DNA from 3 places in the Micromonospora sp. NPDC005324 genome. Region 2 is predicted to be linked to each of the others. Evidence: riboswitches for the same ligand, from Rfam matches in the RefSeq annotation. Region 2 holds a riboswitch; each other region holds the start of a gene.
The links. A riboswitch is a leader RNA that binds a small molecule or an ion and turns the genes downstream of it on or off. The one in region 2 is predicted to bind cobalamin.
Positions count from the first base shown of each region.

Region 1: it holds a riboswitch for cobalamin, as region 2 does, so the genes downstream of both, cobN (cobaltochelatase subunit CobN) here and ABZS40_RS25700 (ribonucleoside-diphosphate reductase subunit alpha) in region 2, are expected to answer to the same signal.
Region 3: it holds a riboswitch for cobalamin, as region 2 does, so the genes downstream of both, ABZS40_RS21870 (acyl-CoA thioesterase) here and ABZS40_RS25700 (ribonucleoside-diphosphate reductase subunit alpha) in region 2, are expected to answer to the same signal.

Region 1 covers NZ_JBEXGE010000006.1:180,185-189,829, reverse strand. Annotated here, with positions in the region: gene ileS (isoleucine--tRNA ligase) at 1-84, opposite strand, end outside; gene ABZS40_RS08935 (hypothetical protein) at 363-1,028, opposite strand; gene ABZS40_RS08930 (hypothetical protein) at 1,061-1,546, opposite strand; gene ABZS40_RS08925 (VOC family protein) at 1,715-2,410, shown strand; gene ABZS40_RS08920 (hypothetical protein) at 2,482-3,201, opposite strand; gene ABZS40_RS08915 (RNA polymerase sigma factor) at 3,194-3,775, opposite strand; gene ABZS40_RS08910 (hypothetical protein) at 3,904-4,239, shown strand; cobalamin riboswitch at 4,368-4,497, shown strand; gene cobN (cobaltochelatase subunit CobN) at 4,764-8,432, shown strand; gene ABZS40_RS08900 (VWA domain-containing protein) at 8,525-9,645, shown strand, end outside.
Region 2 covers NZ_JBEXGE010000028.1:79,852-89,496, forward strand. Annotated here, with positions in the region: gene ABZS40_RS25685 (MerR family transcriptional regulator) at 1-806, shown strand, start outside; gene ABZS40_RS25690 (winged helix-turn-helix domain-containing protein) at 1,291-1,518, shown strand; gene ABZS40_RS25695 (ribonucleotide-diphosphate reductase subunit beta) at 1,825-2,820, opposite strand; gene ABZS40_RS25700 (ribonucleoside-diphosphate reductase subunit alpha) at 2,874-5,192, opposite strand; cobalamin riboswitch at 5,384-5,601, opposite strand; gene ABZS40_RS25705 (enolase C-terminal domain-like protein) at 5,856-7,253, shown strand; gene ABZS40_RS25710 (FadR/GntR family transcriptional regulator) at 7,261-7,983, shown strand; gene ABZS40_RS25715 (aldo/keto reductase) at 7,994-8,713, opposite strand; gene ABZS40_RS25720 (ATP-binding cassette domain-containing protein) at 8,766-9,584, opposite strand; gene ABZS40_RS25725 (ABC transporter substrate-binding protein) at 9,584-9,645, opposite strand, start outside.
Region 3 covers NZ_JBEXGE010000021.1:50,194-59,838, reverse strand. Annotated here, with positions in the region: gene ABZS40_RS21895 (cytochrome c oxidase assembly protein) at 1-246, opposite strand, end outside; gene ABZS40_RS21890 (copper resistance CopC family protein) at 305-862, opposite strand; gene ABZS40_RS21885 (Dyp-type peroxidase) at 859-2,073, opposite strand; gene ABZS40_RS21880 (copper chaperone PCu(A)C) at 2,097-2,699, opposite strand; gene ABZS40_RS21875 (copper resistance protein CopC) at 2,765-4,822, opposite strand; cobalamin riboswitch at 4,954-5,170, shown strand; gene ABZS40_RS21870 (acyl-CoA thioesterase) at 5,301-5,813, shown strand; gene ABZS40_RS21865 (hypothetical protein) at 6,011-8,221, opposite strand; gene ABZS40_RS21860 (DUF4394 domain-containing protein) at 8,595-9,645, shown strand, end outside.

The sequences.
Region 1 (9,645 bases), on a different contig from region 2:
CTCGATGACCGCGCGGTCCACGCCACCAAGGTCGATCTTGGTGGGCAGTGGCACGAATGGCGACTTCGACGGACCGTCCGGCACCGACGTTCTCCCTACACTCCACGTCCGCTCGCGCGGGCATCAGCTCACTGCCCACACGGGGACGAAGCGCCGGGCGTATGGCCAGGACTCCGCGGTACCACCCCGCTTGCGCCCCGATGGTGCGGGCGCCGCTCCATTTCGCGACGTGACGTGCCGCGACGTCCGGTTCTACCGGGGCGATCGAGCTGCCCGTTCTTCCGGAGGCTCCCCGGTGATGGCCGGATCGGTGCCGATGCCGCCAGCATAGCTGTCCGTGCGCGGAGCCAGTGGCCGGAGCGCTAGGCGTGCAGCCAGACGCGTAGGGGGCCGGTGGTGGTGAAGCCTGCGGAGAGCGCCGGCGTGAGGTCCGCTGTGGTTTCGTAGCCGACCATCGGCACGTCGGGCAGGGTGACGCACACCGCTCGCCAGATGTCCCGGGGGTTGTCGGTGCGGGTGAACAGGTTGGAGACGCCGTACGGGCCGTCGCCGCTGAGCACCGCCCCGCCGATGATCACACCTCGGTCGTCGCGGCGGGCGAGCACGCGTACGCGGGGGTCGGCCAGGAGCGCGGGCCGGAACAGCTCTCCACCGCCGTGGGCCGCCGCCCAGGCCGCCAGCTCGTCGGGCGTGGTGACAGCGGCCAGCGGTGTGCCGACAGGTGGTGCCGACGGTGGCCGGTGGATCCACTGCGCGTCGAAGAGCACCCGGAACCCGTACCCGGACAGGTCGAGGTCGGCGAAACTGTCCTTCACCGACGCGCCGGGCCCCGCGTCGATCCGGGCCAGCAGGGCCTCGGCGTCGACGCCCGGCCGCACTGTGACCGCGTCCGGGTACCACTGTGGCGAACGGTGGGGGACCGACCAGGCCTCGCCGTCGGTACGGCCGGCCAGCCCGTGGCTGCCGCAGACGATGTCGCACCACTCAGCGTTGTTGCGGGCCGCCGCGACCCGTGCGTCCAAGGGCATGATCGGCAGCCTAGGCGGCCCGAGGGGTGCGGTCAGGGGGCGTAGACCAGGTCCATCATGTCGGTGTGCCCGGACCAGCGCAGGTCGAGGCGCCAGCAGCCGGCCTGCGGCAGGTCGATGATCGACGGACCGGGGCCACCGGGGACCTCCCGGATCACCCGGGTGTCGGCGCCGTCCAGCCTCGCGGTGATCACCAGGGTTGCCGGTGCGGTCGGGTCGGGCGAGGTCGTGGCGGCGCGGGCCACCCAGAGGATCTTGTTGTTCGACCCGTCCGTCCGGACCCGCCGCAGCGGATGGGCGAACAGCACCGCCACGATGTCACCCTTCGCGCCGAAGACGTGCGGAACCCGCGCGTCCCCGCTGAACCCGGCGTCCGCCCAGTCGGGCAGCGACCCCGTCTCGACCCGCGCCGCGCAGGCGGTCGCGGTGCTCGCCGTGGTGGCCGCACTCGCCGTCGGCGCCGCGCCGCTGGTGGTGGTCGTGCACCCCGCCAGCAGGACCACCGAGGATGCCAGCATCAACCTGCCCCAGGAACCCATCCCGCCCCTTCCGGTACGCGCCGAGGACTCGTCGCACCTTTCCGACACCGCCCGGGCCCGCCGGGTTCCCAGTGCCCCGACCGGGACGTCTACCGGGTTGGCGGCGGGGACAGAGGGGGAATTGCGGGCGCATGTGAGGATGCCGACGTGGAACAGAGACTGGGTCGGCGGGCGGCTTCGGACGCGGTCAGCGACCAGGGATGGCGCTATCTGCTGGGCGCGTTGCGCGCGTCGGTCCCCGTCGGCTCACTGGTCCAGGCGACCGAGGTGGCGGCGCGCGTGGTGGCGGTGTGCGGTGGCGACGCCGATGGGCACCTACGCGCTGACATCCGGCCAGACCGGGTCGTCCTGACCCTGCAGTCGGCGGATCAGGCGGCGCTCACCGCTTGCGACATCGACCTTGCGCATCGGATTTCCACCGCAGTGCGGGACGTCGGGCTACTGACGGAGCCTGAGATTGGTACGGGAGCGCCGCGGTCGGTCCAGCTCGTGGAGATCGCTGTCGACGCGCTCGACATCGCAGCGGTCCGGCCGTTCTGGAAGGCCGTGCTGGGCTACATGGACGAGGCGGGAGCCGACGGTCCCACGGACCCGATCGTCGACCCGGTCGGACAGGGGCCGGCGATGTGGTTTCAGCAGATGGATCAGCCACGCCCTGACCGCAATCGCATCCACTTCGACATCTGTGTCCCGCACGACGAGGCGCCACGGCGGATCGACGCCGCGCTGACGGCCGGTGGCCGACTTGTCTCCGCGTCCCATGCTCCCGCCTTCTGGGTCCTCGCCGACATCGAGGGCAACGAGGCGTGTGTGACGACCTGGCAGGGCCGAGACGACTCGTAGACCGGGCGCTCCGCCCGGCTGTCGACGCGTGCGTCCGACACATTCGCTACCCGCCCGGACCCGACCGCGTACTAGCCCAGTGAACGCGCGATCTCGATCGCCTCGGTCTTGGTGAGGCTGCCCTCCAGCCGGTAGCTCACGTCGTTGTCCTGCCAGATCAGGGTCGAGGCGGCCAGTCGGGCGGTCTCCCTGCGGATCCCGCCCGCCCGGTCCACGTAGGACAACACGTGTGGGCCGTCGACCCAGACGGCGAAGTCGCCGTTGACCTGGACCCAGTCCGCGCCCGGCGGGGTGACCTCCTTGTGGAAGGCCAGGTCGAGGTGACCGTCGAACGCGTCGACGCGCAGCGCGCCGCCGTCGTAGAGCAGCGTCGCCACCCGGTACCGGCCCGTGGCGTCCGGGTCGGCGACCAGCACCTGCTCCGGCGGGCCCAGCATCGCCGGCAGGCGGATCGGAAACCGCACCGCCCGTTGGGCCTCGTCCAGAGCGACGGCACGCTGCCCGGGCAACGGTGCCGCGGTTCCGCCGGGCGGCGTCGGGGCGGATGAGGTGGCGATGCTGACCCCGGCGAAGCGCAGCAGCCCCGTGACGACGTCGGCGATCGCGGCCCGCGTCGGCGGCAACACCGCCACCAGCACTGCGACGAGGGCCACCGCGGCGAGCGACCGCCACCGGCGCCGCCGGGGCGCGGGCGCCCTGAGTCGTACGCTGACGCCGGCGGTCACGTCGGGCGGATCGGGGGTGTCCAGCCAGGCGGCCAGGTCGCGCAGTTCCCGTTCGAGGTCACCCATGCCGGACCTCCGCACCGTCGAGCAGGCCACGAAGCTTCGCCAGCGCCCTTGACGTGCGCGACTTCACAGTGCCCCGGGGCCAGCCCAGAGCCGACACCGTCTCCTCCTCGGTGAGATCGAGGAAGAACCGGCAGACGATCACCTCGCGGTCCCGTACCGGCAGTTGCCGCAGCGCCTGCACCAGCGACGCCCGGCGCTCCCCGGCGAGGACCGCGCCGACCGCGTCGTCCTCGGCGATCTCGGACGTCGGGTCCGCTGCCGCGGCCCGCAGGACGAGACCGTCGCGCCGACCCCGGGAGCGGTGCAGGTTGCGGGTCTCGTTCGCGACGATCGCGAGCAGCCACGACCGGAAGGACGCGTCACCCCGGTAACGGGACAGCTTCCGGTACGCCTTCACAAACGCCTCCTGGATGACGTCCTCGGAGTCCGAGCCGGCGCCGAGCAGCACCGCGGTCCGGTACGCGGACGCGGTGTGCCGGGCGACCAGGAGGTTGTACGCCTCCAGGTCACCTTCCCGAGCACGGGTGACGAGTGCCTCGTCGTCCAGGGGAGCCTCCGTTCGGATCACACTCATGACACCGCCCACCCCTAGTGGGTTCCACAGGGATTTCCCGACACGGGTCAGCTCTCTCCCATCCGGCGTGCAGCGTATTGCCAGGAATCGGTGCTGCACTGGAGGGGCGTCGACGAGAGGGGCGGGGCATGAGCTGGTTCAATCGGCGGTCACGGGGTGCCGAGGCGACCCCGACGAAGCTGGACCGGGAGGCGACCCGCGACGACCTCGCGGCGCTGGAGGCGTTCGTGGCCACCCGGCGCGGGGTGGAGTTCTACCTGGAGCCGGAGACGACCGCGACGGACACCACAGTGATGGCGATCGCCCACGACGGCGAGTGGATCCGGCGGCGTACCGGAACGCCCCGCGCGGCCGGGGCCATCGCCCGCAAGCACGCGGTGCCGCTCTACGAGGCGGCGCGCACCGGCTACCCGGAACGGATGCGGACCTGGAGCCGGGCCCACCCGGAACGCCACGCCCGCTGATCGGGCGCGGCAATCCCCGTGCAGCGATATCTTCGCAGGTCAATGTGGTGAGCGTGGCCGCGTGGCGGTGGGGTCCGCGTTGACCGGCGGCGCGGCGGTGTGGCAGCATTCGCGGCCTGACGGCAGTGAAGGAAGTCGGTGCGAATCCGACGCGGTCCCGCCACTGTCACCGGGGAGCGATCCCCCCTCGTGAGTCACGGCCGTGTGTCTGCGGTTGGAAGGCCGGGGGAGAGCGTCGATCCGGAAGCCAGGATACTTCGGCCGTCGGGATGTACCCCAGGGCGTGGACACCCGAGGAGGACCCGATGACGCACGGCGTCTCTTTCATCGACGATCATCGTCGTATTGCGCTCCAGGGCACCGGCCACCGGCACCGCTGAGCCGACCGCCCGTCGCTGACCGGCCCCGACGCCACGCGTCGCTGCGCCGTCCATCAGGGCCGTCGTACCGGCTGACGCCGTACCCACCCGCATCGCCCCGGTCGCCCCCGTGAGGGCCCAGGGCGTCACTTTCCGGAGCCTTCCGTGCGCATCCTGCTGCTGTCCACCGCCGACACCGACCTGCTGGCCGCCCGCGCCAGCGGCGCCGACTACCGGTTGGCCAACCCCGCCCGGGTCACCGCCGAGGAGGTGCCCGCCCTGCTCGACGGGGTCGCCCTCGTCGTCGTACGCCTGCTCGGCGGTCGGCAGGCGTGGCCGGACGGCCTCGACGCGGTGCTCGCCACCGGTGTACCGACTGTCGTGCTCGGCGGCGAGGCGCTGCCCGACGCGGAGCTGATGGCGATCTCCACAGTGCCGTCCGGGGTCGTCACCCAGGCGCTGGCATACCTGGTGGAGGGCGGCCCGGACAACCTGGGGCAGTTGGCCCGGTTCCTCTCCGACACGGTGCTGCTCACCGGCGAGGGGTTCGCCCCGCCCGCGCCCACCCCGGCGTACGGCGTGCACGGCGAACACCCCGCCGACCCGGACCGGCCCACAGTGGGAATCGTCTTCTACCGGGCGCACGCCCTCGCCGGCAACACCGACTTCGTCGACGTCCTCGCGGACGCGGTCCACAGAGCCGGCGGCAACCCGCTGCCGATCTTCTGCGGCTCGCTGCGCGGGCTGACAGCGGGCGCCGGCCCACTCGGGCTCTTCGCCCGCTGTGACGCGCTGCTGGTCACTGTGCTCGCGGCCGGCGGCGCGGTCGCCGCGGACGCCTCCGGTGGTGGCGACGAGGACGCCTGGGACGTCGGTGCCCTGGCCGCCCTGGACGTGCCGGTCATCCAGGCGCTCTGCCTCACCAGCACCCGCGCGCAGTGGGCCGACAGCGCCGCCGGGCTGTCCCCGCTGGACGCCGCCATGCAGGTGGCCATCCCCGAGTTCGACGGCCGGATCGTCACAGTGCCGTTCTCGTTCAAGCAGATCGACGCCGACGGGCTCTCGGTCTACGCCGCCGACCCCGAGCGGGCCGCCCGGGTCGCCGGGATCGCCGTGCGCCACGCCCGGCTGCGGTACGCGCCGCACGCCGACAAGCGGGTCGCCGTGGTGCTCAGCTCGTACCCCACCAAGCACTCCCGGGTCGGTAACGCCGTCGGGTTGGACACCCCGGCCTCGGCGGTCCGGCTGTTCGCCGCGCTGGCCGAGGCCGGCTACGACCTGGGTGACGCGCCACCGCCCGACGACGGCGACGCGCTGATCCACGCGCTGATCGCCGCCGGAGGCCACGACGTGGAGTGGCTCACCCCGGAGCAGTTGGCCGCCGCCGAGGCCCGGATACCGGGGCCGACGTACCGGCGCTGGTTCGATCAGGTCCCGGCCGAGCTGCGCGAGCGGATGCGGGAGCACTGGGGTGAGCCGCCGGGCGAGCTGTACACCGAGGGCGGCGACATCGTGCTCGCCGGGCTGCGCTTCGGCAACGTGGTGCTGCTGATCCAGCCGCCCCGCGGCTTCGGGGAGAACCCGATCGCCATCTACCACGACCCGGATCTGCCGCCCAGCCACCACTACCTGGCCGCGTACCGCTGGTTGACAGCGCCCGTCGCGGACGGTGGCTTCGGCGCGGACGCCGTGGTGCACCTGGGCAAGCACGGCACCCTGGAGTGGCTGCCCGGCAAGGGCCTCGGCCTGGCCGCCGACTGCGCGCCCGACGCGGTCCTCGGCGACCTGCCGCTGGTGTACCCGTTCATCGTCAACGACCCCGGCGAGGGCACCCAGGCCAAGCGGCGGGCGCACGCCGTGGTCGTCGACCACCTGGTCCCGCCGATGGCCCGCGCCGAGACCTACGGCGACCTGGCCAAACTGGAGCAACTGCTCGACGAGTACGCGACGGTGCAGGCACTCGACCCGGCCAAGGTGCCCACCGTGCGGGCCCAGATCTGGGACCTCGTGCGCGCCGCCGAGCTGCACCACGACCTGCACGCCGAGGCGATGCCCGACGCGGACGACTTCGACGACTTCGTGCTGCACCTCGACGGGTACCTGTGCGAGGTCAAGGACGTGCAGATCCGCGACGGGCTGCACATCCTCGCCGACGCGCCCACCGGCGAACCACGGGTCAACCTCGTCCTCGCGGTGCTGCGCGCCCCGCAGATCTGGGGCGGCGCCCGCGCCCTGCCCGGCCTGCGACAGGCCCTCGCCGCCGCGTACTCCCTCGACGAGCAGGAGCTGCTCGCGTCGCCGGGTCAACGACTGGCGCTGCCCACGGCGTTGACCGACGTGGTGGACGGGCCCGCCGGCACCGCCGCCGACGCGATCGACCTCATCGAGGCCCTCGCGCGGCGGCTGGTCGTCGGCATGGAAACCCTGGACTGGGCCGTGGACACGGTCGACGCCGTGGTGACCGAGGTGACCGGTCAGCCGATCCCGGACGTCGCCGCGGTGCTGCACTTCGCCGCCACCGAGCTGGTGCCCCGACTGGACCGGACCACCGACGAGCTGACCAACACCCTCGGGGCGCTCGACGGTCGGTTCGTGCCGCCCGGCCCGTCCGGCTCGCCCACCCGGGGCCTGGTCAACGTGCTGCCCACCGGCCGCAACTTCTACTCCGTCGACCCGAAGGCCATCCCCAGCCGCAACGCCTGGGACGTCGGGATTGCCCTCGCCGACTCCCTGCTGGCCCGGCACCTCGCCGACACCGGGGCCTACCCCCGCTCGGTGGGGCTGACCGTGTGGGGCACCAGCGCGATGCGGACCCAGGGCGACGACATCGCCGAGGTGCTCGCGCTGCTGGGGTGCCGGCCGGTCTGGGACGACCGGTCCCGGCGGGTCACCGGCATCGAGGTGGTGCCGACAGCCGAGCTGGGCCGCCCGCGCGTCGACGTCACAGTGCGCATCTCCGGCTTCTTCCGTGACGCGTTCCCCCACGTCGTGGCGCTGCTCGACGACGCCGTGCGGCGGGTCGCCGCGCTGGACGAGCCGGACGAGGAGAACTACCTGCGGGCGCACGTCACCGCCGACCTCGCCGAGCACGGCGACGAGCGGCGGGCCACCGCCCGGATCTTCGGCTCCAAGCCCGGCGCGTACGGCGCGGGCCTGCTGCCCCTCATCGACGCCCGGACCTGGCGCAGCGACGCCGACCTGGCCGAGGTGTACGCGGTGTGGGGCGGCTACGCGTACGGCCGTGGCCTGGACGGGCGGGAGGCGCGCGCCGACATGGAGCGCTCGTTCGCCCGGATCGCTGTGGCGGTGAAGAACCAGGACACCCGTGAGCACGACATCGTCGACTCCGACGACTACTTCCAGTACCACGGCGGGATGGTGGCGATGGTCCGTCACCTCACCGGCACGTCACCGCACGCGTACGTGGGTGACTCGGCGATGCCGCACGACGTGCGCACCCGCACCCTGGGTGAGGAGACCCGGCGGGTGTTCCGGGCCCGGGTGGTCAACCCGAAGTGGATCGCCGCGATGCGCCGGCACGGCTACAAGGGCGCGTTCGAGCTGGCGGCCACAGTGGACTACCTGTTCGGCTACGACGCCACCGCCGGTGTGGTCGACGACTGGATGTACGAGCACCTGGCCGCCGCGTACCTCTTCGACGAGACCACCCGGGAGTTCCTGGAGAAGTCCAACCCGTGGGCGTTGCGCGGCATCACCGAGCGGCTGTTGGAGGCCGCCGACCGGGGTCTGTGGGCCAAGCCGGAGCCGGCCACCCTCGACCGGCTGCGGGACACGTACCTGGCCAGTGAGGGCGATCTGGAGGACGGGGTGTGAGCGCGAGGAGTGAGCCGGTTTTGCGAGCCCCGCAGTCGCGAGCGAAAGAAGGCCCAGTGACCGTGACCTACCCTTTCAGTGCGGTGCTCGGCATGGCCGACATGCGGTTGGCCCTGCTGCTCAACGCGGTCTCCCCGGCGATCGGCGGGGTGCTGGTCCGGGGTGAGAAGGGGACCGCCAAGTCCACCGCCGTGCGGGCTCTCGCCGCGCTGCTGCCTCCGGTGCGCCGGGTGGCCGGCTGCCGTTTCGGCTGTGACCCGGCCGAGCCCGACCCGGCCTGCCCGGACGGCCCCCACCCGGCCGACGCCGCCGCCGAGACCCGTCCGGCCCGCCTCGTCGAGCTGCCGGTGGGCGCCGCCGAGGACCGGGTGGTCGGCGCACTGGACCTGGAGAAGGCGATCGGCGAGGGGGTGCGCGCCTTCGAGCCGGGCCTGCTCGCCGCCGCGCACCGGGGTGTGCTCTACGTCGACGAGGTCAATCTGCTGCACGACCACCTCGTCGACCTGCTGCTCGACGCGGCGGCGATGGGTCGCAGCCACGTCGAGCGGGAGGGCGTGTCGGTCAGCCACGCGGCCCGGTTCCTGCTGGTCGGCACGATGAACCCGGAGGAGGGGGAGCTGCGCCCGCAGCTGCTCGACCGGTTCGGGCTCACCGTGGAGGTGGGCGCCAGCCGGGACCCGGAGGTCCGGGTCGAGGTGGTCCGCCGCCGGTTGGCCGCCGACGCGGACCCGGTGGGCTTCGCCGCCCGTTGGGCCGACGCCGACGCGGAGATCGCCGGCCAGGTGGCCGCCGCCCGCCGCCGACTTCCCGGGGTACGACTGCCGGACGCCGCGTTGCGGCAGATCGCCGAGGTGTGCGCGGCGTTCGACGTGGACGGGATGCGCGCCGACATCGTCACCGCCCGGACCGCCCTCGCGCACGCCGCCTGGCACGGTCGGGACCGGGTCACCATCGACGACGTCCGGGTGGCCGCCCGGCTGGCCCTGCCGCACCGCCGCCGCCGCGATCCGTTCGACACCCCGGGCTTGGACGAGAAGCGCCTCGACGAGGCGTTGCAGCGCGCCCAGGACGCCCACCCCGACGACCCGGACGACGCCGGCCCGGACGACAGTGGCCCGAACGACCGTGGCCCGAACGACCGTGGCCCGGACGGCGGCGGCCCGTCGGGCGGCGGTCCGGCCGGTGGCGGCGGCCCGGACGGGGGCGGCCCGAG
Region 2 (9,645 bases):
AGTACGACCCCATGGCGGTGCGCTTGGTGGCCCAGATCCGCGAGCTGATGGCACTCGGCCTCACCGTCGAGGAGACCCGGCCCTTCGTGGAGTCGATAGCCGGTGGCGCCGACGACACCGACGTGTGCGCGGCGGCAGTGGCCACGTACCGCAGCACGATCACCCATCTGCAGGAGCGGATTGGTCTGTTGAGCGCCCAGCGGGACGCGCTGGACGCGCGCCTCGACGCCGCCGCTACCCAGGTCGTGCCCGGTGGTCGGGCGGAAGGCGGCGACACCGCGGAGCTGGTCGGCGTCAGATTGCCACCGCTGTCGTTCTACGGCACCGACGGCCGTCCGGTCGATCTCGGCGCGCTCGGCGACGGACGCAGCGTCATCTTCGTCTACCCACTGACCGGACGGCCGGGCGTCGACCTGCCCAACGGGCTGCTGGAGATCCACGGCGCCCGCGGCAGCACCGAGCAGGCCGCCTGGTTCCGCGACCACCACGCGGAACTTCGCGCGGCCGGCGCCGCCCGGGTGTACGGCCTGTCCGCGCAGTCGACCGGATACCAGCGGGAACTCGCCCACCGGCTGCGGCTGCCCTACCCGCTGATCCCCGACCCGAGGCTGACCCTGGCCGACGCGCTGCGGCTGCCAACCCGCACCGCCGGTGACATGACCGTCTACGAACGACTGACGCTGATCGTCGCCGACGGCAAGGTGGAACACGTCTTCCACCCGATCCCGGACCCGGCGTCGCACCCACTGGACGTCATGCGGTGGCTCACCAAGCGACGCCCGGCCTCCGGATCGGTCGCCGCCTAGAATTCGTCGTCGAACTCGCCGCACTGCTCGGCGTCCATCCTTACTTCTGCAACATGATCGATGCGGCGTCCGCCACAACACCCAACGACCAATCGAGCTGACGGCATTCGCTCGGACCCGCGCACTCGAGGCAGCCGCCTGAACGCCACGGCTGGTCAAGTGCCCGAGTCCAGTGAGCATCAAGCGTCCGCATGGCGGCGAACAGTTCGTCTGCCCGACTTACCGGTTCAACGATCGGCACGGCGACACCCTCCCGCGTTCACGACGTTGGCTCCACCTGGGGGCAGCGACCATCTGCCGCGCTCCCCCAGGTGGGTGTGCGGCCGAGAACCCAGGAGTTTGCCGAAACCAGGGAACGCGACCTAGCTGCAACCTATTCCAACTTGTAGGAGCAGGTCAACGTGCTTCGTGGAACTTGTTGGAACAGGTCCCCTCGTGATCAGATTGGGCTGCCGAAACCAGGGAACCTTACGGAGATCGACCCATGCCGACCGAGCGAGTGGACTACCGGCGGATCGCCAACGAGATCGCGGGAAAAATCAAATCGGGTGAGCTTGCTCCGGGCGAGAAGCTGCCGTCCACCCGCGAGCTGGCCGAACAGTACGGCGTGCACATCTCCACGATCAACCGGGTCATGACGATCCTCAAAGACCGCGAGTTGGTCGAGGGCCATCCAGGCAAAGGTGTCTACGTCGCAGAGGCCCAGAGCTGAGCACGCCGCTTCCTTCATCAATTGATGAGAAGCAGCTCAGCACCGTCGTGTTTAGACGGAGTGGCTGTCAGCCAACCCCGCACCGCCTCGTCGATCATGGAGTTGCGGTGGGTGACAAAGTGCCTGCACCACACCAAATCAGGCACCACAGCTCCATGATCGACGAGACTGGAACGCCCCTTCCCCGCGATCTTGCACTTCCTGTCGCGACATAAAAGAGCATTGCGCGCAAATCGGCGACCGAAAGTGCAAGATCGGCGCGGACGGGGCGTTCCTCAGGGGCAACGCGTGGGTTGAGGTTGCCGCCTAGAAGTCGTCGTCGAAGGCGACAGTGCCCGTCACCCCGACCTGGTACGCCGACACCCGCCGCTCGAAGAAGTTGGACAGCTCCTGCACGTCCTGCAACTCCATGAAGCCGAACGGGTTGCTCGACCCGTAGTGCGGCGCGATGCCGAGTTGGGCGAGGCGGCGGTCGGCGACGTGCTGGAGGTACTCCCGCATGTCGGCCAACGTCAGCCCGGGCACACCGTGGCCCACCAGGTCCTCGGCGAACCGCACCTCACACTCGACGGCCTCGGTGAGCATCCGGCGAACCTGGTCGGCGAGGTCGTCGTCGAACAGGTCCGGCTCCTCGGCGCGGACGGTGTCGACGACGTCGAACGCGAACGCCATGTGCATGGACTCGTCGCGGAACACCCAGTTGGTGCCCGAGGCGAGACCGTGCAGCAGGCCGCGGGAACGCAGGAAGTAGACGTACGCGAACGCGCCGTAGAAGAACAACCCCTCGATGCAGGCGGCGAAGCAGATCAGGTTGAGCAGGAACGTCCGTCGGTCCTCGCGGGACCGCAGCTCCCGCAGGTCGTTCAGGGAGTCGATCCAGCGAAAGCAGAATTCGGCCTTACGACGGATCGAGGGGATGTTCTCGATGGCCGCGAAGGCCTCGAAGCGCTCCGTCTCGTCGGGCACGTACGTGTCGAGCAGGTTGAGGTAGAACTGGACGTGCACGGCCTCCTCGAACAGCTGGCGGGACAGGTAGAGGCGGCCCTCCGGGCTGTTCACGTGCTGGTAGAGGTTGAGCACCAGGTTGTTGGCGACGATCGTGTCACCGGTGGCGAAGAACGCCACCAGTCGGCTGACCAGGTGCCGTTCGGCCGGCGACAGCTTGTCCAGGTCGGCGAGGTCGGCGTGCAGGTCGACCTCCTCGACCGTCCACGTGTTGCGGATCGCGTCGCGGAACCTGTCGAAGAAGTGCGGGTAGCGCATCGGGCGCAGAGTCAGGTCCATCCCGGGGTCGAGCAGCATGTGCGTGGTCCTCGTGTCGGTGGTGCCGGCGTCGGTGATGGCTTCGGCGGGAGTCACTGGCAGGCCTCGCACGACTCGGGGTTCTCCAGCGAGCAGGCCAGCGCCTCCGCGTCGACGACGACGGGTGCGACAGCGCTGACGGTGGCCTGCTGGATCCGCGTCGCGGGGCGCGAGCGCAGGTAGTAGGTGGTCTTCAGCCCGGCCTTCCAGGCGTACAGGTACATCGAGGAGAGCTTGCCGATGGTCGGCGCGGCCAGGAACAGGTTCAGCGACTGGGACTGGTCGATGAACGGGGCGCGGGCCGCGGCCAGGTCGATCAACGCCCGCTGCGGCAGCTCCCACGCGGTGCGGAACAGCTCCCGTACGCCGGCCGGCAGCTCGGCGATGTCCTGCACCGACCCCTCCGCCCGCTTGATCGCCGAACGGATCCGCTCTGTCCACAGACCACGGGCCTTCAACTCGCGTACCAGAGCGGTGTTGACCTGGAGGAACTCCCCCGACAGGGTCTCCCGCTTGAACAGGTTGGACACCTGCGGCTCGATGCACTCGTAGCACCCGGCGATCGAGGCGATGGTCGCGGTCGGCGCGACCGCCACCAGCAGCGAGTTGCGCAGCCCGTACGCCTCGACCCGCTCGCGCAGCGCGTCCCACCGCGCGGTCTGCGTACCCTCGACACCCCACAGGTCGGGCTGGAGCTGGCCCCGCGCGGCCCGGGTCTGCGGGTACGCCGGGTGCGCGCCGAAGTCGCGCGCCAGGTCGGCGGAGGTCTCCAGCGCGGTCAGGTACAACTCCTCGCTGATCCGGGTGGACAGCTCGCGGGCGGCCGGCGAGTCGAACGGCAGCCGCAGCGCGAAGAAGACGTCCTGGAGGCCCATCAGCCCGAGCCCCACCGGCCGCCAGCGGGGGTTGCTCGCCGCCGCCTGCGCGGTCGGGTAGTAGTTGATGTCGATGACCCGGTCGAGGAAGGTCACCGCGGTCCGCACCGTGGCGCGCAACCGCTCCCAGTCGATGCCGCCGGCGGTGAGGTGGGCGGCGAGGTTCACCGAGCCGAGGTTGCACACGGCGGTCTCGGCGTCGCTGGACACCTCGACGATCTCGGTGCAGAGGTTGGACAGGTGCACCACGTTGCCCGGCTCGGCGGTCTGGTTGCAGAGGCGGTTGGCGGCGTCCTTGAAGGTCATCCAGCCGTTGCCGGTCTGGGCGAGGGTCCGCATCATCTTCCCGTACAGCTCCCGCGCCGGGACCTGCCGCACGTAGCGCCCCTGCGCCTCGGCCTCCCGGTACGCGGCGTCGAACCGCTCCCCCCACAGGTCGGGCAGCTCGGGCACCTCGTGCGGGTCGAACAGCGACCACAGCTCGTCGGCCTCGACCCGGCGCATGAACTCGTCCGGGATCCAGTTGGCCAGGTTGAGGTTGTGGGTGCGCCGGGCGTCCTCGCCGGTGTTGTCCCGCAGTTGCAGGAACTCCTCGATGTCCGGGTGCCACGGCTCCAGGTAGACGCAGGCCGCGCCCTTGCGTCGGCCACCCTGGTTCACCGCGGCGACGCTCGCGTCCAGCGTGCGCAGCCACGGCACGATCCCGTTGGACTGCCCGTTCGTGCCCCGGATCAGCGCGCCGCGGGAGCGGACCCGGGAGTACGCGATGCCGATGCCACCGGCGAACTTGGAGAGGTTGGCGACCTGGGCGTACCGCTGGTAGATCGAGTCCAGCTCGTCGAGCGGAGAGTCGACCAGGTAGCAGGAGGACATCTGGGTGTGCCGGGTGCCGGAGTTGAACAAGGTCGGTGAGCTGGGCAGGTAGGCCAGGCTGGACATCAGCCGGTAGAAGTCGACCGCCTCGTCGGCCGTCCGGGACAGGCCGCAGGCCACCCGCAGCAGCCAGTGCTGCGGGGTCTCCATCACCAGTCGGCTGGTGGGGTGGCGCAGCAGGTAGCGGTCGTACACGGTGCGCAGGCCGAAGTACTCGAACCGGCGGTCGCCGTTCGGGTCGATGGCGTGGTCGAGCGTCGCGGCGTGTGCGGCGACGAACGCGGCGGTGTCGTCACCGATCAGTCCCTCGGCGTGGCCGACCCGGATCGCCGCGCTGAACGAGGTGATGCCCTGTCGACGCACCTCCTTGTCGACGTAGCCGGCCAGCAGCCGCGCGGCGAGGCGCGAATACTGCGGCTCCTCACCGATCATCTCGGCGGCGGTCTGGATGGACAGCCGGTCCAGTTCGGCAGTGGTCGCGCCGTCGTAGAGGCCGCTGATGGTGCGGGTGGCAACTCGCATCGGGTCGACGTCGGCCAGGTCGTCGGCCCACCGCTCGACCGCCCGGACGATCCTGTTCACGTCCACGGGCTCGGTGCCGCCGTCGCGCTTGCGAACCTGCATCGGCGTCCGCCGCGCTGTCGCGTCGCCGCTGGCAGGGACTACCTCGGTGACTGTCACCACTCGCTCCTCGGAGTTCGAGACCTGGTGGCCCGGACGCGAGGAGACAGACACCGACGGACGCCACGCCAGCCCGGCGTGGGTCAGGTGGCGTCAGCCGTCCCACGCGGCCTCGGACCGCCGCCCACCCGGGTGCGGGTACGCGGCGCGCTGGCAGGTCTTCGGACTCGCGGGCACGACCGGGCTCGCCGGTCTCCTACTGGCCGTCGCTTCCCAGGCCGATTGGCGGCCCAGTGCTGATGACGGCGGTCGTTCCCACTCACCGCTGCGGGACAGTCCCGGATTTCCACCGGGTTCCCTGTTGCCTCGACCGCCCCGGATGAGCGGCCGAACCAGCTGCGCTCGACACCATATATAGGGACGCAGCCGTTGTCACACCCCACATGTCGGTGTCGGGCGTGTCGGTGCCGACTCGGTGACCACCGTCACCAACCCGGCCGAGCACGCCAGGCCGTCCGACGCGGGCAACGGAGACAGGGCTCCCGTGCGACGAGAAACATCCTATGTCTGGACGCCTGCGGTGATCGACATCGTTGACCTGTTGAGACAGCCCTCCGTATACTCCCAGTGATCATCTGATCTTTAGCCTAGCCGGGCGAGGAGCGCATGCCGCAGATCACCGCCGTCACCGTCGAGGACGTCCGCTTCCCCACCTCCCTGACCGCTGACGGGTCAGACGCCATGAACAAGGACGGCGACTACTCGGCGGCCTACGTCATCCTGCACACCGACGGCGTCGACGGCGTGGGCGCGCCACTCGCGGGGCACGGCCTGACCTTCACCATCGGTCGCGGCAACGACATCGTCGCGGCGGCGGCGGTCCACCAGGCACAACGCCTGGTGGGCCTGGACGTGGCCACGATGGCAGCGGACATGGGCGCGGTCTACCGCCTCCTCACCTCCGACTCGCAACTGCGCTGGCTCGGTCCGGAGAAGGGTGTCGTCCACCTGTCCCTCGCCGCCGTGTTGAACGCGTCGTGGGACCTGGTCGCCCGGCTCGCCGACAAGCCGCTGTGGCGGCTGCTCGTCGACATGTCCCCCGAGCAACTCGTCGACATCGCTGACCTGCGCTACCTGTCCGACGCGCTGACCCGGGACGAGGCACTGGCCATCCTGCGGGCCAAGGAGGGCACGAAGGCCGCCCGCCTCGCCGAGCTCGACCGGACCGGCTACCCCGCCTACACCACCTCGGCGGGTTGGCTCGGCTACGGCGACGACAAGCTGCGCCGGCTGTGTCAGGAGGCGGTGGACACCGGCTACGGCTACGTCAAGCTCAAGGTGGGCGCCAACCTCGACGACGACATCCGCCGATGCGCGATCGCGCGGGAGATCCTCGGGCCGGATCGCAACCTGATGATCGACGCCAACCAGGTGTGGGACGTCGGTCAGGCCATCGAGTGGGTCACCGCCCTCGCCCAGTTCACGCCACTGTGGATCGAGGAGCCGACCAGCCCCGACGACATCCTGGGCCACGCGGCCGTCCGCCGCGCCGTCGCGCCGATCGGCGTCGCCACCGGCGAACACTGCCACAACCGGGTGATGTTCAAGCAGCTGTTCCAGGCCGAGGCCATCGACTTCTGCCAGCTGGACACGGGCCGGTTGGCCAGCATCAACGAGATCGTCGCCGTGCTGCTGCTCGCCGCCAAGTTCGACGTCCCGGTGTGCCCACACGCCGGCGGTGTCGGGCTGTGCGAGATGGTCCAACACGTGTCGGTGCTCGACTACGTCGCCGTCTCAGGGGATCTCACCAACCGGGTCACCGAGTTCGTCGACCACCTGCACGAGCACTTCACCGACCCGTGCATCATCCGGGACACCGGCTCGGGCAGCGGCTACGTCCTGCCCAGCCAACCCGGCTACTCCACCCGGATGCGTCAGGAGTCGGTGGCGCTCTACCGGTTTCCCGACGGCCACTACTGGGGCGCGACAGACCCGACTACCGTGTCATCTCCGGAGGCGGCGTACGTGATCGCGGGTGGGAAGGCCACCCCCGCCGGCCGTTAGGGGGGTCATGTCTCGCACTGACGAAGTGGTCAACGGCATCAAGCGGATGATCCTCGAAGGGCAGTTCCGGCCTGGGGACCGGTTGCCCATCGAGAAGGACCTGGCCGAGCAGCTCGGTGTCTCGCGGGGGTCCCTGCGGGAGGGGATGTCGGCGCTGTCGATCCTCGGCATCGTCAACATCCGTCAGGGCGACGGCACCTACGTCACCAACCTCGACGCGCTACAACTGCTGGCCCCGATGGGTTTCGTGGTGGACTTCCAGGGCCAGGGCGACCCCCGGCACATCCACACCGTTCGCCGTCTGCTGGAGTGCGAGGCCGCCTGCCTGGCGGCGACCAGAATCACCGACGAGGCGCTGGCCCAGGCGGGTGACCTGCTCGACGAGGCGGCCCGGTTGATCGGCCAGTCACCGCCGGACCACGAGCGGATCATGGAGATCGACATCGCCTTCCACCGGATCATCGCGGTGCACGCCGAGAACCCGGTGCTCGTCGGCCTGATCGAAGCCTTCGCCGGGCGCACCATCCGTGGCAGGCTCTGGCGGAGTCTGCACGAGGAGGGCGCGGACCTGCGCACCCACGACGAACACGTGGCGATCCTGAAGGCCCTGGTGGCGCGCGACCCGGAGCGGGCGCGCACCCGGATGGCCAACCACCTGATCGGTGTGGAGGAGTCGTTGCAGGGGCTACCCGACGACGCCGACGCGAGCATCGAGACGGCCCGGTCGTGACCGCCGACCCTCACGACTGCACGTCGAGCAGCCCCTCGTCGTACAACGCCGCCCAGAGCTGATCCGGGGCGTCGACGTCGGATCGGCGCAGGGTCTCGGTCACCTGGGCCTCGTCCCGCATGCCGACGACCGTCGAGACCACGGCCGGGTGACGACTGACGAACGCCAACGCCGCCTGGGGCAGCGTGACGCCGTACATCTGACAGACCCGCGCTATCCGGCGGGCCTGGTCGATCACCTCTGCCGGCGCCTGTCGGTAGTCGTAGACGGCGTCGGTCGGCGGTACGTCCCGGGCCAGCAGCCCGGAGTTGTAGACCCCGGCGACCACCACACCGACGTGGCGGGCCTGCGCGACGGGCAGCAGGTCGGTCAACGCGCCCTGCTCCAGCAGGATGTACCGGCCGGCGCACATCACCACGTCCACGTCGGTCTCCGCCACGAAGCGAGCCAGCATGGCGGACTGGTTCATCCCCGCCCCGACGGCACCGATGACGCCCTGTTCCCGCAGCTCCACCAACGCCGGGATCGCCTCGTGCGCGGCCTGCTCCCAGTGCTCGTCCGGATCGTGCAGGTACACCACGTCGATCCGGTCCAGGCCGGTGCGCCGGAGGCTCGCCTCCAGCGAACGGCGTACGCCGTCGCGGCTGAAGTCCCAGACCCGGCGATGGTCGGCGGGAACGTCGAACCCCTCCGGTGACGGCACGAGCAGCCGGCCGACCTTCGTCGACACCACGTACTCTTCGAACAGGCGGGATCGCGCGCGCCCCGCTGGACGACAGCAGTCACCGCTCGTCCCGATCCACGCTGGTGCTGCCGGTCATCGCGGCGACCAGATCGTCGGTGGTGACCTCGTCGGCGCGGAGCTGGGCCGCGCGCCGACCGAGGCGCAACACCTCGACCCGGTCGGCGATCTCCAGCACCTGCGGCATGTTGTGGCTCACCAGCACCACCGACATGCCGGCGTCACGGGCCCGCCGGACGACGTCGAGCACCCGCCCGGTCTGGACCACACCCAGGGCCGCGGTGGGCTCGTCGAGGATGACCACGTTGGTCGCCCAGATGATGGCGCGGGCCACCGCCACGCACTGCCGCTGCCCACCGGAGAGCATCGCGATCGGGGTGGTGACTCGGGGGATCCGTACGCCGAGTTCGTCGAGGGCGGCGGCGGCGCCCTGGCGCATGGCGCGCTTGTCCAACAGCCCGAGCCGACCGAGCGGTCCGGGGCGGAGGATCTCCCGGCCCAGATACAGGTTGGCGGCCACGCTGAGGTCGTCGGCGACGGCGAGATCCTGGTAGACGGTCTCCACCCCCGCACGTCGGGCATCGACCGGAGTGGAGAACTGGACCGGACGGCCGCCGACCCGGATCTCGCCCTCGTCCGGCGGATGCACACCGGACAAGGTCTTGATCAGGGTGCTCTTGCCGGCGCCGTTGTCACCGATGAGCGCGACGACCTCACCCCGGCGGACGGTGAAGTCGGCGCCCCGCAACGCCTCGACGTGCCCGAACCGCTTGACGATGCCGCGGGCTTCGAGGACCGGCGGTTCCGCGTCGGTGGGTTGCTGGTCGCTGTCGGCGGTGGCCGTTGGAATGCCACCCATCACTGCACCGGCGGGTTGGCGCAGCTGGGCTCGAGCACCGCCTTGATCTCCGCCGAGTCGA
Region 3 (9,645 bases), on a different contig from region 2:
GCTCGGCCCCGCGTCGGGAAGGCCCGGAATCGCGGCCGTGAACGCGCCCCCGACCCGCAGGCCCAGCACCAACACTGTGACCCCCGACGCGACGACGGCGACCGTGACCAACCAGCCGGATCCCGAAGCACCCCTGTCCCGGCCGGCGGCCGGGGCTGGAGCGGTCGGGGTTACCGAGGCGGTGGCGACGGTGCGGGCACCGCTCGGATCGTCGATGGCGGACTGCCGTGGTTCTGTGTCGGACACGTGTTGACCTTGCTTGGTGAGGTGATGAGGCGAGCCGACCGCCGGGGGGCGGGTCGGATCAGCGCCGGGCCGCCCGCCGCCACAGCAGCCCAGCCGCCACCAGGACGAGGAGGGCCAACGCGGCACCCGCGACGACGAGTACACCGGCGCTCGGCCCGCCGGGCTCCACTGCGGCGGCGGCGGGCGCTGACGCGCTGACGTTGGCGGCCGGCGCGGTGGTGGACGTGGGATCGGCCACAGTGAACGGATAGGACCCCTGCACCGGGTGCCCGTCGACGGAGACGACCCGGTAGGCGACCGTGTATGTCCCGTTCGGCAGGGTGTCGGTCACCTGGACCGTGCTCTTCGCTCCGGTGACCACCGGTGCGCCGGTGGGAAGCTTCCGCTTGGCGGCATCGGTGAGCACGATCGTGGTGAACGCGGGGTCGAGTCGCTGCATGAATTCGAGCGTGACCTCGGTCGGTGCGCTCGGCAGCGTCGCGTCCCGAGCGGGCGTGGCCGTCTTGAGCGAGTTGTGCGCCCAGGCCGGGCTGGCGGGGATGAGCACCGCCACGAGCACGGCGAGCACCGCCGCGCCGAGCCGGACGGCGGTGGGGCGGGACGGCGGCACGGTCATCCGAGCACCTGCTCGCCGATCCAACCACCCGGTTCACATCCGGGCGGGATGGCGAAGACGGCGGACCCGATCGGCGTGGTCCACTCGTTGAGCAGGTCCCGGTCGGCCAGCCGGCGCTGGATGGGCAGGTACTGCCGGGCGATGTCGGCCTGGTAGGACGTGAAGATCAAGCCGGTGTCGGCGTGCCCCTCGGCTGTCGGCACCCCGTCGTAGTTGTAGGGCCGGCGCAGGATTTTCAGCCGGTCGTCGGTGACGTGGGCGCGGGTCATGTGAGAGAAGTCGGGGATGACGGTGAGGCCGTCCGGGTCGGTGGCGGCGAAGTCGGGTTCGTCGTGTTCGGCGGTGCCGGTGAGCGGGGCGCCGGTGTCGAGCCGTCGCCCGACGGCGAGTTCGCGGTCGGTCCGGCCGAGCAGGTCCCAGGTTTCCATGTTCATGCTGATCCGCCGCAGCACCAGTGTGGTGCTGTCGCGCAGCCACGCCGGGCCGTCCGGCGCCCAGAGCGCGGTGTCCAGCGGTGTGCCGGGTCGGGGGTTGGCGGTGCCGTCGAGCTGACCGAACAAATTGCGCTGGGTGTGGCCGCCCGGCTCGACACCGGGGCTGCGCCGGAAGCCCTGCTGGACCCACCGCACCGTGGCGAACGGTCGGCTGTCCTTGATCAGGACCCGTTGGGCGTGGGCGACGGAGATCGCGTCGTCCGCGCAGATCTGGAGCAGCAGGTCACCGCCGGACCAGGCCGGCTGGAGCCGGTCGATGCGGAACGACGGCAGGTCGGCGACTGATGCCGGCCGGCGGTCGTCGACGCCGGCCGCCCGGTAGAGGCCCGGCCCGAAGCCGAAGGTCACCGTCAGCCGTGCCGGCAGCAGCCCGAGTTCGGCCTCGGTGTCGGCCAGCGCAGGTCGGCCCTGGGTGAGCCGGGCGGCGTCGTCGGTGAGCAACCGCAACATCCGACCCAGGGCGGCCCGGTCGACGCCGGCCCGCACTGTGAGCGCCACGAACGACGCGTGCGCCTGTGGTTCGGTGGCCACCCCGGCCTGCCGGGCGCCGTGGAACGGCTCGACCAGGCCGCCGACCGTCGCCACTGGCGTCGTGTCGGCGGCAGTCGCCGATGGTGGTCCGGTCCTCCCGACACGGGTGGCGGCGATCGCGGCACCGCCGGCCAGTGCTCCGCCGGCGGCCAAGGCTCCGCCGGTGAGCAGGCCACGCCTGCTCACCGGCCGGACCTGTGGCGTCTGCGTCACGATGCCGGGCTCATGCTCGTCCCCGGCGTGGGGCTCATGCTGGGCATGGGCTCGCCGTGCCCGGGGGCGTAGCTCTCCTGCGCGCCGGTGAACGGCTTGGCCACGGCGCTGAACTGCTGGGTCTTGCCGTCGGCGAAGGTCAGCGTGAAGGTCAACTCGTCGCCGGCCTGGACGGGCTTGGTGAGGTTCATCAGCATGAGGTGGTCGCCGCCGGGCTCCAGGGCGTGGGTGCTCTTGGCCTTGATCACGATGCCGCCCTGCTTGGCCTGCATGACCATCTTGCCGTCCTTCATGGCCATCTCGTGCAGCTCCATCGGCGACAGGGAGGTCGTGGCATTCGTCACCGTGACATCGGTGTCGCCGTCGTTGACCAGGGTCCCGAAGGCCGCCGTCATGCCCTTGTCAGCCGCCTTCACCCACGGGTCACGAATGCCGATCACGCCAGCGTCCGGGTTGGCCGAGGCCGACGCGGACGGGCCCGCCTGAGCTGTCGACGGAGAGTCGGACGAGCCGCAGCCGGCGACGCCCACCGTCAGGATCGCGGCGGCGAGGACGGCGGCCGAGCGGCGGCGTGAAGCGTTCGGGCTGGTGGTGCGCATGTGTTATTCCTCCGATGGTTGCTGCTGGGAGGTTGGTCGGCCGCAGCTGGGAGAAAGTTCCGGACTCAGGGCACGTTGATCGTGAACTCCCCGGTGTGCACAGTGCCGGCGACCTGGAAGTCGAAGAAGGCTCGGTACCGCCCTGAACTCGGCGCGGTCAGCCAGAACTTGACGGTCCCGTCGACCAGCTCCTGCTCGGGGTGGACGTGCACGTAGCCGAGGTCGCCCTCACGAACGACGACCAGGTGCCCGTACGCGCCCAGGTACCGCTCCAGCTGCGCGGGTACGGTCGGGTCGGCGCTGACCTGGAAGTGGATTGGCGCCGTCACCCCCACCGTCGGGGTGCCGGTCATCGACACCGCGTACGGACCAGCCGTCGCCTGCGACTGCGCTGGCGGCAGCGCGGTCGGGTTGTGCGCGCCGGGCACGATGTGGTCGACGCCCAGCACGAGAGGCTGCTGCTTGCCGTCGGCCGCGGTGACGGAGAAGTCGGCGAAGACGCGGTAGCCGCCGGGTCGGGCCAGCGTCAGGGGGACGCTCCAGGTGCCGTCGGGCGCCATCGTCGGGTGCAGGTGCTGGTAGCCGGCCAGGTCGCGGCCCACCACGATCAGGTGCAACGGCTTGTCGTGGACGACCGCGAAGGTCGTTGCCGGCTGCCGGTCGGTCCCGACGATGCGGAACCGGTAGTCGCCGCGTACACCAGGGGGTTGGGACCGCTCCAGCGGTTGCAGGGTGTACCCGCCGGCGCTGACCGTCGTCCCGGTCGCCAGCGTCGCGCCCGTCGCGTCGTCACCCCGATGCGTGTGCGGCCCCGTACCGGCCGGGTGTTGGTGCCCGTCGGTCGCGGAGCCCACCTGGCCCGAGTCGGGCGGTCCGCCGGCTGACGGTCGTGCGTTGCCGGTCGCCGGACTCTCGTCGGCGGTGCCGATACGGGCCAACCCGAACCCGGCCAGCAGAGCGATCACCAGCCCGCCGACGAGCAGCGCCAGGTGGGTGTTGCTCAACCGGGACCCAGGCGTCGCGGCGGCGAGGTCCGTGTCGGGCCGTGGTCCGGGGTCGACAGTCAGCTCGCCGTCCGTGCTGGCGAGGGCCTTGGTCACCTGATCGGTAGGCGTCCGATCGACCGCAACGCCCGTGCGGGCCGTGACGACAGTGTTGCCCTTGCGCGCCGCCGGCAGGGTGCCGGGCCGCCGCTCGTCGCTCGCGGTACGCGCGACGACGCCGGTCGCCGCGCCGACCTTGCCCCCGACGGTCTTGTCAGCGCCGGCCTTGCCCCCGACAGTCTTGTCACCGGCAGCCTTGCCTCCGACGGTCCTGCCGGTGCCGGCCCTGTTCGGGGTACGGGCGCCACCGCCGCGTCGGCCGGAGGTCGCCCCCGAGGTACGGCCCCGGCCGGTGGGTGTGCCGGCGGATCGGCGACGCCAGACGACGAACCCGGCCACCACCCCGACCGCCGCCGCCCAGCCAGCCCAGGCCAGTGCCCCGGGACCGCTCTCCTCGGTCGACCCGGTCGACGGGGCCGCCGCAGCCGGCGGCGTCGACGGATCGTCAGCGGTGGTCGGCACCGCCGAGGCCTGCCCGGACGTGCTGTGCTGCTCGGTGGCGGCCACCAGCGCCGGGTCCGGTTGGGTCGACGGCGGGCTCCACCCTGTCGGCGCTGCCGTCACCCGCCCGTCGTAGCGGAAGGTCAGGGTGCCCCGCACGGTGTCGCCGTCCGAGGCGACCGACAGGTAGCTCACCGAGTACTGGCCCTTGGCGGGCAGGTGGGCGACGGACACCACAGCGGGGAACCCCGTCGTGTACTCCCGTGGCTCGAACTGCCCGTTGACCAGGAAGTACTCCCGTACCGGCTTCTGCTCCCCGTACGACCAGCCGTTGTCGACACGGGTGCCGCCCGGGGCGGTGATCGTGAAGAACGCGTTGGAGGCTGCCTTCTCGGTGAAGTACAGCTGCACCGACGTCAATGGCTCGCGCACTGTGGCGCCGCTCGCCGGTGTCGACATGGCGAGGGTCCCGTGAGCTGCGGCGGGTTGGGCGGACGCGAGGAGGGCGACCGCCGAGGCGAGGAGGAACGCGAGGAGGCCCGAGACCACCCGCCCGCAAGTCTGGGGGAGACGACGCATCTGGATATCCTCACCCTCGCGAGACTTTTTTCAAGGGGTGACGATCTTCTTCCTCAAATGGCAAAAGTTGACGATCAGGCCATCCGTCGCCGCGGCAGGACGCCGCGGGTGGACACATTCCCTGGCCAGCTATGCTCGCCGACGGCGCTGGTTCGCCCCGTCGTGACCGGCTGGGCGTCGTAAGAGGGAACCCGGTGAAAATCCGGGGCTGCCCCGCAGCGGTGAGTGGGAACGACCGCCGTCATCAGCACTGGGCCAGTGGCCTGGGAAGCGACGGCCAGTAGGCGATCGGCGCGCAGCCGGTCGGGCCCGCGAGTCCGAAGACCTGCCAGTGCCGCGCACACAACCGTGTGCGCTGCCGTCGGCCTCGCGGGTGGGCTGAGCGGGTGACGGGCCGTGCGTGTGGCGCACGGCCAGGCCCTCGCCAGCGTGTGTCCGCGACCCGGCGGTGTGGTTTCCCGAGGGACGGACTACCGCTGTGCACGACACCACCACCATCGCCGGCCGAGCGCCGTCGGCGTCGCACCTGACCCTTTCGCAGATCATGGACCAGCACCACACCAACCTGATGGGTACCGTGCACGGCGGCCGGATCCTCAACCTCATCGACTCCGTCGCCGGTGTGGTCGCTGCCCGGCACTCCGACGGGCCGGCAGTGACCGCCGCCATCGACGAGACGGCGTTTCTCCGCGCGGTGCGGGTCGGCGACGTCGTGCACGTCGACGCCCGGATCACCTGGGCCGGCCGCAGCTCGATGGAGGTGGCCGTCAAGGTGACCGCCGACCGGTGGGACCGCGCGGTGCCGCCCACCGACGTGGCCACCGCCCACCTGGTCATGGTCGCCATCGACGACGACGGCCAGCCTCGGACGGTGCCGCCGCTGCTACCGGAGACCGACGGGGACCGCCGACGGTACCGGGAGGCGGAGATCCGCCGGAAGCACCGACTGGCGCTGCGGCGCGCGCTGCTCGACGGTGCCGAAGACGACTGACCCGCGCGCGGTCCGTCCAACTCCCAGCGGTGCTCGGCCTGGACCTGGCCGGTGTCGTCGCGGCGGTCGCCGTGGACGTGACCGGCTTCGCAGTCGTCCGCACCGTCACCGCGACCATCGTCAACAACGTCATTGTGGCGGCGGCCGTGCGTCCCCTGCTGTGCGCGACGCGGAGGAGCCTGCTCGCGACCGCTTGCTCAGCGAAGCTGGTCGGCAAGGCTACGCACCGCCTCATCGAACGCCTTGTCGGATTCGTAGGGGCTGTGTCCTTTGATCGGGGGCGAGACGTCGTCACCGGCCGGAGCTGTGACGCCGTGTGGGTCGCGAAGCCGGCGGTCCACCGCCGCCGTTCGACCGACGGCGTCGGACGCCTCGTCGGGTCGCGGCGTCGGGAAAACGCGGCCGCCGATGGGATCGGTGTCCCGCCACAGGTTCACCCACCGCCAGTCGACCCGGTCGGCGATCTCGTGAATCACCTCGTCGCTGACGTAGGCGGGAAAGAGTCGGGCGTACAACCGTCGAAGGGGCGAGCCGTGGGTGAGCAGGGCGATCCGGTCGGCGACCCGTGGCGGCAGTTGGAGCACGGTCGCGGCGAGCAGGACGGAGCCGTGGCTGTGTCCGGTGAGCACCACCACGTTGCCGGAGTCGACGAGGTGAGTGATCCGGCAGGTCAGTTCGGGCACGGCCCGTTCGGCGTAGCACGGTGGCGCGAACGGGTGCGCGGCTCTGGGCCAGAAGGTGCCCAGGTCCCACAGCACGCCGACGTACCGGCGAAATCCGGGGGTGCGGTAGGCGAAGATTCCACCGACGATGAGGCCGACGATGATGGCGGCGATCAGGTAGCTGCCGACCCCGATGCCGACGTTGACGGAACTGGCCGGCAGCCGCAGGTAGCGCTGGACCAGTTCGCCGGGAGGCGTCGGCAGCAGGCCAAGCGCAACCGCCGCTACGCCGACTCCGGCAAGGCAGGCGTAGAGCACCGCGAGCGGCACCAGCCGCTCGGTGAACCGGGCACGGGCGATGCTTCTGCGCACCTGCCGCAGTCGCGGTGTGGCATCGCTCGGTGCATCTGGGAAGTCACGAGCAACGATTGCCGACGCGGCACGGACCCGGCCCGGTCGTGACGCCAGCGTTACCACGCTGGCGACGGCCAGCGTCACCAGCACCGCCAGCGTAAAGCCGAGAAGCGCCCAGATGCAGGACCGCGGAGGGCTGGTAATCAGCGTCCCCGCGGTCGGCGCGCCCCTGTTCAGGACGTCGGACACCCGATAGACCATTTCAGCGGAGAACGCGAGCGCCAGACTGATCGCGGCCACGGAGGTCGCCAGGGCGCCGAACCCGAGCGAGGGCGCGACATCCGGCTCTCGATCCCGGTGCCAGAACAGCACCACCCCCAGGGCAGCCAGCAGCACCGCCTGACCGGTGAACAGCCCGACGACTGTCAGGTTGTAGCCGGGCAGCCCGTTCCGCTCCGGCCAGGAGGCCGAACTGGTCAGAACGTAAATCCAGACCAGCACGGTCAGGCCGAGGGCGATCGGGCGCAGCGCGCTGACCAACCGGTCGAGCCGCCGTTCCGTGGGCGCGGTCAGGGGTGGAGTGCAGAGCAGAACCGCGCAGGTGATCAGCACGAGTCCGGCAGCTGCCGCCAGCGTGACGGTGCCGATCGACAATCCTTGTGCGGCCCGGGCGCCGAGCAGGCTGAGGTCCAGCGTGGCGAACGCCGCCGCGACGTGAATCGAGCGCAGTCGGCCGATGAGCGGCTCGTTGTCCCACCGGCCGACGGCGGTGAGCCGGTTCGCCGCAAGGGGCTGGTCGGCCGCACGGAAGACGTGGAACGGGAGTGCCGGGCGAGCGCTGATCGCCCACACCAGGCTGATGGCCGCAGCCGGCACCAGCGCGAGCACCGCGAGGCGCAGTCCGGCCGGACGCTCCCCGAGCCAGGAGAGCCAACTGCGTCCGGCCAGGCACTCCGGCGAGGACATGCACTTCCACGCAATCACATCCAGCGTGGTCCCCACGATGCTCAGCACGTACATCCCGGTCAGGGTGAGTGCCAACAACCGACACAGGGCCTTGATCACCGGGTCCGATCGGGTTCCGGCCGGACGCATCCAGATGGCGAGGTTGATCAGCATGAAGGGCAGCAGGATCACCATCGCCAGCGTTCGCGCCGCGTTGCCAGCGGGCAGGTTGTTCCAGCGGTAGGCCTCCAGCGTCACCCCGTCCGCCTCGCCGCCCTCGTGGTTTCCCGGCCGAAGTCGGTAGAAGCCGCCCCTGTGGTCACCCGCCACCTGCCGCGCGTGCGGTCGATCCAGCAGGTCGTCCGGGCTGGTGGCGGACACCCCGTGCACCCGCAGTTCCACCACGGCGTCATCCCCGGCGCGCCCGCCCGCCTCGCGATGATCCATCCGGTACCGGCCCCTCGGCGTGTGCACAGCTCACACCGACCCGCTCGGCTGATCCGACGGCGCCCGCGTGGCGCAACGGGCGTACCCCACGCAGGGGGGGACAACCCTTGTGTACGTTGGTGGCTCTAAAGCAGGCGGAGGAGGCGCTGCCGTTGCGGCGGCGGGCGTTGGAGATCAGAACAGGAATTCATCGTAGGCGGTCTAATGTACCGGTTCAGGCCGGCTGTGCCTTGCGACCCCGCCGTCGTCGCTGGGTGAGGGGCCAACAGAGCCTGGCGATTGCGGTCGCACATCCTTGTGGTCGGCGGGCGGTCAGTATCCGGATAGCCGGAGTTGACGGCAGTGATGGGCGTGGACGCGCATCGAGCTCAACGTGCGGCATCTGCGTCTGGGTGGCGGTCTGGCAACCGAGTTGACCCGGCGCCGGACGTTGGGACGTTTTTGCTGTTCAGAGCCGTCTGGAGCAGGCCGACGTCAACATCGCTCATTGCCGCCCGCAAGGCCCATGCGAGCTGCTTTCATGTTCTTGGGACTGATTGAGGCTTTCGGCCTCAGCCCTGCCGGAGAGGTGCTCACCATGAAGTATCCGCTCAACAGGAACCTGTTGCTCGCCAGCCTGTCGGTAGCACTCGGGACCGGCGCGTTCGCCAGCCCGGCGTTCGCCGACGGCGGGTCGGGCAACGACGGTCGGTACGACCGCGACAGGTCGTGCCAATCGGACGCCGGCCACGACAAGGGTCGTTACTCCTCGAAGCACGACAACGATGACCGGTCAAAGTACGACAGGAAAGGAGGGCGCGAGGGTCTCAAGGCCGTCGGGTTGACCGACGACCAGAAGCTGATCAAGTTTGACGTCGACAAGCCCTGGGATGCCTGCTCCATCGGCCGGGTGCGGCTGGAGGACGACGAGAAGCTCGTCGGCATCGACTACCGGGTGCAGAACGGCCGGCTCTACGGAGTCGGCGACGAGGGCGGCATCTACCTGATCTCCACCCGTGACGCGAAAGCCACCGAGGTGAGCCAACTCAGCGTCAAACTCAAGGGCGACTACTTCGGCGTCGACTTCAACCCCGCCGCCGACCGGCTGCGTGTCATCAGCGATCAGGGCCAGAACCTGCGCCACAACCTCAACGACGACGTCACGGTCGAGGACGGCACCCTTACCTACCCGCCGTCCACCGACGTGGCCAAGGGAGTGACCGGCGCGGCGTACACCAACAATGACCTTGACCCCGACACCGCCACCACCCTGTTCGACATCGACACCAACCTTGACCAGGTGGCGGTGCAGTCCCCGGCCAACTCCGGGCAACTGGCGGCTACCGGCAAGCTCGGCGTCGACGCCGACATTCGGGCCGGCTTCGACGTCTACAGCAGCATTCGCGACGACAAGGCCGTCTACAACAAGGGCTACGCCGTTCTGC